3 regions of the Mycobacterium sp. 155 genome follow, and region 3 is predicted to be linked to each of the others. Evidence: predicted binding sites of a transcription regulator. Region 3 holds the regulator's gene; each other region holds the start of a gene.

Region 1 (3,276 bases), 810 kb from region 3:
CATCGCGTGCTCACCGTTCGCGGCGGCCGCCAGGATCGGCACGTTCAACTTCGGCATGCTGCTGCACGGTTCGCAGGAGATCCGGGTGACCAAACCGCTGCCGCCGGCCGGGAAGATGCGGGTGGTCTCCGAGGTCGCCGACATCCAGGACAAGGGTGAGGGTAAGAACGCCGTGGTGATGCTCAAGGGCGTCGGAACCGACCTGGACACCGACGAGGTGCTCGTGGAAACCCTTACCACCGTGGTGATTCGCGGTGGGGGTGGTTTCGGCGGGCAACCCGGCAGGCGCCCGGCGGCCCCCGAGATTCCGGGGTCCGAACCCGACGCCCGGCTGGCCCTGCCCATCCGCGAGGACCAGGCGCTGATCTACCGGTTGTCCGGTGACCGCAACCCGCTGCACAGCGACCCGTGGTTCGCCAAGAACCTCGCCGGCTTCCCGAAGCCGATCCTGCACGGGCTGTGCACCTACGGTGTCGCCGGACGCGCACTGGTGGCCGAGTTGTGCGGCGGTGACGCAACGAAACTGCGCGCGGTCGCCTCCCGGTTCAGCTCACCAGTCTTTCCGGGGGAGACGCTGACCACGTCGATCTGGCGTACGGCGCCGGGAACAGCCGTGTTCCGTACCGAGGCTGCCGCGCCGGACGGGACGGGCGCCCGGGTGGTGCTCGACGACGGAGTTGCCGAGCACATCGACTGACAGATTCCCGCCCTGCAGTCAATTTCGTCGAAGCGACGATAAGCCGGGCCGCGGGTTGACAGGATTTGTACGACTACGGTCACACAACGCAGTACGGAAATGGCGGTGACACATGAAGTTGGTCGTTGGTTACCTCGCCACACCCGGCGGCGCCGACGCGTTGGCGCTCGCGGTGCGCTTCGCCCGAACGCTCGGCGCGGAGGTCGAGATATGCATCGTGCTACCACCGGACACGGGCCTACCCGCATTGGTGCCCAGAGGTGGTTTCGAGAAGGCCCTCGCCCGACAGGCCCGGGGCTGGCTCGAGAAGGCGCTTGCCGCAGTACCTGATGATCTTGTCGCGCATAGCCATCTGAGCTTCGATGAATCGTTCACCGACGGACTGATCCACGAGGCGGTACGGCTTGAAGCCGAGGCCATCGTGGTAGGTGGTTCCGGCGGCGGCCTGGCCGGTAGCTATTCGCTGGGCTCGGTGGTCAACGAGCTGCTGTACTCGTCGCCGGTACCGGTCGTGGTGGCGCCGCGCGGAACCCGTGAATCGAAGATCGAGCGGGTTCGGGAAGTCACGTGCGCGCTCGGGACCCGCAAAGGCGCAGATCGGTTGCTGGATACCGCGGTGCAAGCAAGCAGGGCGGCGGGTACACCGTTGCGGCTGGTGTCCCTGGTGGCGCTCGATCCCACCTTCGGCTCGTTGCGTTCGGATAGCGATGCTGTGCGTAAGCATGCGCTTGACCACGCCAGGAAGACCCTGGAAACAGCGAAAGCCAGTCTGCCGGAGGGTTTTCCGGTGACTTCGACGGTGGTCGACGGGCCCACGGTGGAAGCCGCGGTGAGCAAGCTGGAGTGGCAGGACGGTGACGTGCTGATGGTGGGTTCCAGCAGGCTCAGTGCACCCAGGCGAATCTTCCTCGGCTCCATCGCGGCAAAGATGTTGCGGGTGCTCGACGTTCCGATGGTTGTGGTACCGCGCGACGATGTGGGTGACGGCGAGGGGCAATGACGCGCGAAACGCGTTGGTTGCGGCCTAGCGCACACGTCGAATTCAACGAAAAGGTCGTTGTTGCTGAGGTTTTGCGACCTTTTCGTTGAATTGGAGGACAGCGACCCAGGACCCACCCTGCAACCCACCCTACATCCGCGGGTGGCGTATCCGAACATATGTTCGATATACTGGTGGGGTGGGTTGGCATAACGGGCCACCGAGCTGGGCCGAGATGGAGCGGGTGCTGTCTGGTCGGCCGCCTCGGGCCGCCGAGGATGGCAAGCCGCGCCGGTCCGGCCTTCCTCTGGAATCGTCCGGCGATGGCGGCGACAGCCCGGCCTGGTCGCGTAAGCGCGGGGTCTATCGGCCGCCCGAGGTGCCCCGTGCCTCCGACTCGGTGCCCTATGCCGAACTGCACGCACATTCGGCGTACAGCTTCCTCGACGGGGCCAGCACCCCCGAGGAGATGGTCGAGGAGGCGGCCCGGCTGAATCTCGGGGCCATCGCGTTGACGGACCACGACGGGCTCTACGGGGTGGTGCGGTTCGCCGAGGCGGCCCGTGAACTCGATGTGGCCACGGTGTTCGGCGCCGAGTTGTCGTTGGGCGACACCCCGCGCACGGACGTTCCGGATCCGCCCGGCCCGCACCTGCTGGTGCTGGCCCGCGGGCCCGAGGGCTACCGGCGGTTGTCCCGGGAGATCGCCAGGGCGCATTTGGCCGGCGGCGAGAAGGGGAAACCCCGCTACGACCTTGACACGCTCACCGAGGCGGCTGGCGGGCACTGGCACATCCTCACCGGATGCCGCAAAGGCCATGTCCGCCAGGCATTGTCCCGCAGCGGCCCGGAGGGTGCCGAGCGTGCGCTAGCGGAACTGGTGGACCGGTTCGGGGCCGACCGGGTCAGCGTCGAGCTCACCCATCACGGCCGGCCGTGCGACGACGAACGCAACGCTGTGCTGGCCGAACTGGCGCCGCGGTTCGGGGTGAACATCGTCGCGACCACCGGCGCGCACTTCGCCGCACCGGCCCGTGGGCGTCTGGCCATGGCCATGGCGGCGATCCGGGCCCGCAACTCGATGGAGGCCGCGGCCGGTTGGCTGGCCCCGTTGGGTGGAGCGCATCTGCGCTCGGGGGAGGAGATGGCGCAGCTGTTCGGTTCCGAAATCGTATCTGCAGCAGCGGATCTTGGTGATCAGTGCGCGTTCCGGCTGGAACTCATCGCCCCGCAGTTGCCGCCCTTCAACGTTCCCGCTGGGCACACCGAGGACACCTGGCTGCGGCACCTGGTCATGGTCGGTGCCGCCGAACGCTACGGTCCGCGCGCGCAGGCGCACAAGGCGTATGCGCAGATCGATCATGAGCTGAAAATCATTGAGCAGCTGAGGTTTCCGGGCTATTTCCTGGTGGTGCACGACATCACCCAGTTCTGCCGGGAGAAAAACATCCTGGCCCAAGGCAGGGGATCGGCGGCCAATTCGGCGGTCTGCTACGCGCTCAAGGTCACAAATGTCGACCCGATCGCCAACAACCTGTTGTTCGAGCGATTTCTGTCGCCGGTTCGCGACGGCCCGCCCGACATCGACATCGACATCGAA
Region 2 (3,276 bases), 650 kb from region 3:
CCAGATCGTCTTCATCGGGATGGTTCGGTAACGGGCCGGCATGGCGCACCAGCTCCCAGCCACGCGGTGCGGTGATTCGGCTGGCGTGCCCGACGCACAGATCCCATGAGTGCGGTTCGGAGACGGTGGCGAGCGGTCCGACGACAGCGGTCGAGTCGGAGTAGACGAAGGTCAGCGTCGCCACGGCATAATGCGGGCACCCGGGCCGGCAGCAGCGACGGGGAACATTCACGCACCAGAGATTATCTTGGACGATCGCTGGACGCGTTCGGACACGCGCAGCCGCCGGGCTCCCGATCCCGAACCGTTACGATCTCTTGCGTGGCCCAGCGGAATCTTTGGCGATCGCGCCGCGGTCGCGATATTCGTGGGCCTCTGCTTCCCAGATCCGTTCCGGGCTGGCGCAGCCGGGCCGAACGGTTCGACATGGCGGTGCTGGAGGCCTACGAACCGATCGAGCGTCGGTGGGCCTCGCGGGTCAGTGTCCTCGATGTCGCTGTCGACGAAATCCCGCGGATGTCACCGCGGGATCCTGAGACCGTGCAGTGGCCACCGGAAGTCGTGGCGGATGGTCCGATCGCGTTGGCCCGGTTGATCCCGGCGGGGGTGGACGTTCGAGGAAATACCACGCGGGCCCGAATTGTGTTGTTTCGCAAACCGATCGAGCGCCGAGCCAAGAGTCCCGACGATCTCGCGGAGCTCTTGCATGAGATCCTGGTGGCTCAGGTGGCCACATATCTGGGGGTGGAACCGTCGGTCATCGACCCGATGATCGACGACGACTGAGCGCCGCGGACGCGAGGAGCAGAAACAATCGCGCGAGCACTCACGCGAAGCGCTTCAGATCACCGTGAGCGCTTCGCGAAGCGGCTCAGAATGCGATCTGAAGCGCTTCGCAAAGAGCTTTAGATGACGCCGCGCTTGAGCCGACGACGCTCGCGTTCGGACAGCCCGCCCCAAATCCCGAAGCGTTCGTCGTGCGCCAGCGCGTAATCGAGGCACGCATCCTTGACTTCACAGCCCTGGCAAATGCGCTTGGCCTCACGGGTAGACCCGCCCTTTTCCGGGAAGAAAGCCTCAGGGTCGGTCTGCGCGCACAATGCACGCTCCTGCCATTGGTCATCTTCGGTTGCCGGAGCAACATCAATTTGATCGGGAACCAAACTCAGTTGAGGACGTCCGGTTGCCCCCATCGGTGTCGGCCCGGTGTTGATGTGCGGTGCGTTGTCTACCGAGCCGAGTAACCGGTTGTCAAACCGGACAACACGATCGAAATCGCCGCTCTCATAAGACATATCCCCCGCCTCCTCACTCGGTCTCGTAGATCCTCAGTGGAGCCCCACTATGGTGATATAGGCCATTTCATTCGAACATTCGATCGAATCTCCGTTTGCGACACCGGAATCAGTCGCTAACCGGGAAATGACACTGGTGTGATTAGACACGCGTTAGCTGCCAGGGTCAAGCGGATCGGCGGGAATTCATACCATCTCGTGATATCAATTCGGCGCGTCGCAACGTCGGCGTGTCCTGGCCGTGACGACGTCGTTTCCATGCGCGCCCCCTTTCCGCCTAATGTCGACCGTTGTGAAGATCACCGTTTTGGTCGGCGGCGTCGGCGGCGCTCGATTTTTGCTGGGTGTGCAAAACCTGTTGCGACTCGGCGCCTTCGCGCAGAGCCCTGGCAACGAGAACGCCGAGCACGAGATCACGGCGATCGTCAATGTCGGTGACGATGCCTGGATGTACGGTGTGCGGATCTGTCCCGACCTCGACACGTGTATGTACACGCTCGGTGGCGGCATCGACCCCGAGCGTGGCTGGGGGCATCGTAACGAAACTTGGCACGCCAAGGAGGAACTCGCCGCGTACGGTGTGCAGCCGGACTGGTTCGGCCTGGGCGACCGCGACCTTGCCACCCACTTGGTACGCAGCCAAATGCTGCGGGCCGGGTACCCGTTGTCGCAGGTCACAGAGGCGTTGTGCAGACGCTGGACGCCGGGCGCACGATTGCTGCCTGCCAGCGACGACCGATGTGAGACACACGTGGTGATCACCGACCCCGGCCCCGGCGAACTCGAGGGCCAGCGGCGCGCGATCCATTTCCAGGAGTGGTGGGTGCGTTACCGGGCCCAGGTGGCCTCGCACAGCTTCGCGTTCGTCGGCGCCGAACAGGCTACTGCCGCACCGGGTGTCATCGAGGCGATCGCCGACGCCGACGTGGTGTTGCTGGCTCCGTCGAATCCCGTCGTGAGCATCGGGTCAATCCTGCAGATCGGCGGCATCCGTGGCGCTCTTCGGTCCACCCCGGCACCGGTCATCGGCTACTCTCCCATAGTGGCGGGAAAACCGTTGCGTGGCATGGCCGATGAGTGCCTGTCGATCATCGGGGTGGAGTCCACCTCGGAAGCCGTCGGGCGACATTTCGGGGCACGGTCGGCGACGGGGCTGCTGGACGGCTGGCTGGTGGATTCCGGCGATCACGCCGACATCGACGGCGTCGCAGTGCGTTCGGTACCACTGTTGATGACCGATCCCTCGACCACCGCCGAGATGGTGCGCGCCGGCCTGGATTTGGCCGGGGTTCCGCTGTGACCACCGGGGTGAGCGCCGAACACGGCTCCGCGGACCGGGTGGAGATCCTGCCCGTGGCAGGCCTGCCCGAGTTCCGGCCCGGCGACGATCTGGTCGGCACCCTTGCCACCGCGGCACCATGGCTGCTCGACGGCGACGTACTGGTGGTCACCAGCAAGGTGGTTTCCAAATGCGAGGGCCGCATCGTCGACGCCCCGTCAGATCCCGATGAACGGGATACGCTGCGACGCAAGTTGATCGACAGCGAGGCAGTTCGGGTGCTGGCCCGCAAGGGCCGGACCTTGATCACCGAGAACTCCATCGGACTGGTGCAAGCTGCGGCCGGGGTCGACGGCTCCAACGTCGGATCCACCGAACTGGCCCTGCTCCCCATCGATCCCGACGCCAGTGCCGCAGCGCTGCGCGAGGGCCTGCGTGAACGACTCGGCGTCACCGTTGCCGTGGTGATCACCGACACCATGGGCCGGGCTTGGCGCATCGGCCAGACTGACTTCGCCATCGGTGCGGCCGGATTGACCGTGCTGCACGGCTACGCCGGGACAGTGGACCGGCACGGCAACGAACTGGTCGTCACCGAGGTCGCAGTGGCCGACGAGATCGCTGCCGCGGCCGATCTGGTGAAAGGCAAGCTGACCGCGATCCCGGTGGCGGTGGTCCGGGGACTGAGCCTGGCAGACGACG
Region 3 (3,276 bases):
TGTTCCACCGCCGGGCGGCAACTCGGCCCACGCCCGGATCTACACGCCGACAGCGGAACTGGCATTCGCCGGACACCCGACCGTGGGAGCCTCGTGGTGGCTACGCGACATCGGGAAGCCGGTCAAGACTCTGCAGGTGCCGGCCGGGATCGTGCAGGTTGAATACGATGACGAACTGGCCGCGGTGAACGCCCGCTCGGAGTGGGCTCCGGAATTCATCATTCATGATCTGACCTCCATCGACGAGCTGATGGCCGCGCAGCCCGACGACTTCTCCGACGACGTCGAGAACTACCTGTGGACATGGATCGACCGGGATCAGGGTGTGCTGCGTTCGCGGATGTTTGCCCCGCATCTGGGCATCCCAGAGGATGAAGCCACCGGGGCGGCCGCCGTGCGGATGACCGACTATCTCAGCTGCGATCTGACGATCATCCAGGGCAAGGGTTCGGTGATCTACACGCGGTGGAGCCCCGAAGGCTGGGTTCGGGTGGCAGGCAGTGTCGCCAACGACGGCACCACCCAACTGGACTAGGGAACGATCAGTCAGATCGGTGTGCGCGTAGCGCCTCAATCTCCCGTTCGAAATCTTCGGCCGAGGTGAACGACCGGTACACCGAGGCGAATCGCAGGTAGGCCACCTCGTCAAGTTCCCGCAGAGGTCCCAGGATCGCCAGGCCGACCTCATGGCTGGGAATCTCCGGCGTACCTAGGCCCCGCACAGCGTCCTCGACCTGTTGGGCCAGCAAGTTGAGCGCATCGTCGTCCACCTGTCGGCCCTGGCAGGCGCGCCGTACGCCACGCACCACCTTCTCCCGGCTGAACGGTTCGGTAACACCGCTGCGTTTGACCACGGCCAGCACCGCGGTCTCCACCGTGGTGAACCGGCGACCACATTCAGGGCACGATCGCCTGCGCCGGATAGCCTGCCCCTCATCGGCCTCCCGGGAATCGACCACCCGCGAATCGGGATGACGGCAGAAGGGACAGTGCATCACCGCTCCTTCGTCGTTCCGCCAGACCACAAGCTCGAGTGCTCTTGAGCCTACCCGCGCCGCCGGCGGGACCTTCCACGCCGGGGCCAACGGCACGGATGTCACCGAGCATGTCGCGAGCACTGTTGCACAGCAGCCTGTTTCAGCACTCATGGCACAGTTCAGCCGACTGGTGCGATGAGGGTCTGGCCAGCCTCGACAGCGACCGACTTGAGCTGGTTCAGGTCGCGGATCTGCTCCACGACCTGGGCCACCGGCGCATCGGGTGCCACTCGCCGGGCCACCTGCTGCAGAGATTCGCCGGTGTGTACTTGAACCACAGCCAGCTCACCGGGTGTCGGCGCCGAGGCCCCGACCACGCCGCCCAGCTGCGCCACCAGGCCCAGCCACACGGTGATCGCGGCGGCCATCAACGCCAACAGGACCGTGGTGATCGGTGTGATCGGCTTGCGGCGATGCGATGCCCGCGACATCAGCACCCCGGTGCCGCGATAACGCAGTGCCGCTCCGCCCGAACGCATCGGAGTGGGGCGGTGTACCGACCTGGGCCGGCGGACAGGACGCACGTCATGCTGCGGCGGCAGCGGACGGGGCCGACTCGCCAACACAGATGCGCGGGTCTCTGCGGGGATGTGGAGGATGGCCATCTGACTGCCTTTCAGGGCGGACTGGTTCGCTTCTGTGTTCGAATGTACTCGCTCAGGTGTTCGACTAATAGAACGTGTGATCGAACTGTTGCCAAACGATAGACGGGGGTACCGACAAGTCCTCGTCGGCAAGCTCCGCGGGCGCAGGCGACAACACGCCTCGAACACATGTTTGATCAATGGCGGTTCAGCGACTAGATTCGTCGCCATGAGCGACGAGAGCACCGACAGCCCGGCCGACAACGACGGCGCCGGTCGGCGCCGCACCCCCGACGCCAGCCTCACCGAGCGGCAACGGACCATCCTCGAGGTGATCCGCGCGTCGGTCACCAGTCGCGGCTACCCCCCGAGCATCCGGGAGATCGGCGATGCGGTCGGCTTGACCTCGACATCCTCGGTCGCACATCAGTTGCGCACGCTGGAGCGCAAAGGCTACCTACGGCGCGACCCCAACCGGCCACGCGCGGTCGACGTCCGCGCCGCAGACGATCCGGCGGTCACCCCGCTGGTGGCCACTGACGTGGCGGGATCGGATGCCTTGCCGGAGCCCACGTTCGTACCCGTGTTGGGTCGTATCGCCGCGGGCGGTCCGATCCTGGCCGAACAAGCCGTCGAGGACGTGTTCCCCCTGCCCCGTGAACTTGTCGGCGAAGGCTCGCTGTTCCTGCTCAAAGTGGTCGGTGACTCAATGGTCGACGCTGCGATTTGCGACGGCGACTGGGTGGTGGTGCGCCAGCAGAACGTCGCCGACAACGGCGACATCGTCGCGGCGATGATCGACGGCGAAGCGACCGTCAAGACGTTCAAGCGGACCCGCGGCCAGGTGTGGCTCATGCCGCACAACCCCGCCTACGATCCGATCCCGGGCAACGACGCGGCCATCCTCGGCAAGGTCGTCACCGTCATCCGCAAGATCTAGGACCGGATTCGTGCGGGCTCAGTCGGCCCGCACGAATCCGTTCGTCCGAGCAAATTCTTCACTGGCGAACCAGATTTCGGCGACCGCGTCGTCGTATTCGCGGCTGTCGGGCGACCAGTACAGGCCTGACTTCGTGTCGGCCTTGATCGGGTAGCCCTGGGGCGCCCGCTGCAGATCGTCCAACGGCAGGTGCAGCGCTGTGGCGCTGACCACCGGCTCATCCAGTTCGATCGCCGCGTGGCGTCCGCTGTGCGTTTCGGGATCCGGATCGATTTGGGGTGTCAGCGTCAGGATGGGCGTCGGCGCGGTATCGACATTGTCGGAATCGAAGTCGGGCTCACCGGCGGAGTACGTAGGTCCGTACAGTTGCTCGCCGGCGGCACCCACGCCATCGGCGTCATCCTGCTCATCGAGGTCATCCTCGTGATGGTCATAGTCATCGTCGCTGACTAGCTCGACGGCCTGCTCCGCCGGTTCGTCGTCATCGACGTCACCGACCGGGTCGACCCGAGTGGACTGAACCCACTGACCGACCGGCATCGCGATATCGGTGGGATCGTCGTACGGCGAAGCCGCAGGCGTGTACGCCGAAGCGGATTCGTGAGGTCCGGCGAACCGCGCCGCACCGGCGTCGCCGCTCTCGTAGGCAGCCGGCTCGAACAGGTTCGACTCGTCGACGTTTTGTTCCCCTGCATTGGTAGCGCCATAGTCCTGC

What was found. The regulator LexA, encoded in region 3, represses DNA repair genes until DNA is damaged. The targets are predictions, from matches to a motif close to CGAACANNTGTTCG.
Region 1: B133_RS0113050 (error-prone DNA polymerase) is a predicted target of LexA. The motif match lies at 1,849-1,862, and genes of this name have one in related genera.
Region 2: cofD (2-phospho-L-lactate transferase) is a predicted target of LexA. The motif match lies at 1,368-1,381, and genes of this name have one in related genera.

Annotation. Positions count from the first base shown of each region.
Region 1 is NZ_KB892705.1:2,741,727-2,745,002, reverse strand. It holds gene B133_RS0113060 (MaoC/PaaZ C-terminal domain-containing protein) at 1-697, shown strand, start outside; gene B133_RS0113055 (universal stress protein) at 810-1,697, shown strand; gene B133_RS0113050 (error-prone DNA polymerase) at 1,876-3,276, shown strand, end outside.
Region 2 is NZ_KB892705.1:2,578,006-2,581,281, forward strand. It holds gene B133_RS0112270 (DUF3499 domain-containing protein) at 1-232, opposite strand, end outside; gene B133_RS0112275 (metallopeptidase family protein) at 364-786, shown strand; gene B133_RS0112280 (WhiB family transcriptional regulator) at 906-1,295, opposite strand; gene cofD (2-phospho-L-lactate transferase) at 1,588-2,595, shown strand; gene B133_RS0112290 (coenzyme F420-0:L-glutamate ligase) at 2,604-3,276, shown strand, end outside.
Region 3 is NZ_KB892705.1:1,927,624-1,930,899, forward strand. It holds gene B133_RS0109025 (PhzF family phenazine biosynthesis protein) at 1-535, shown strand, start outside; gene nrdR (transcriptional regulator NrdR) at 543-995, opposite strand; gene B133_RS0109035 (LysM peptidoglycan-binding domain-containing protein) at 1,157-1,642, opposite strand; gene lexA (transcriptional repressor LexA) at 1,851-2,561, shown strand; gene B133_RS0109045 (LGFP repeat-containing protein) at 2,580-3,276, opposite strand, start outside.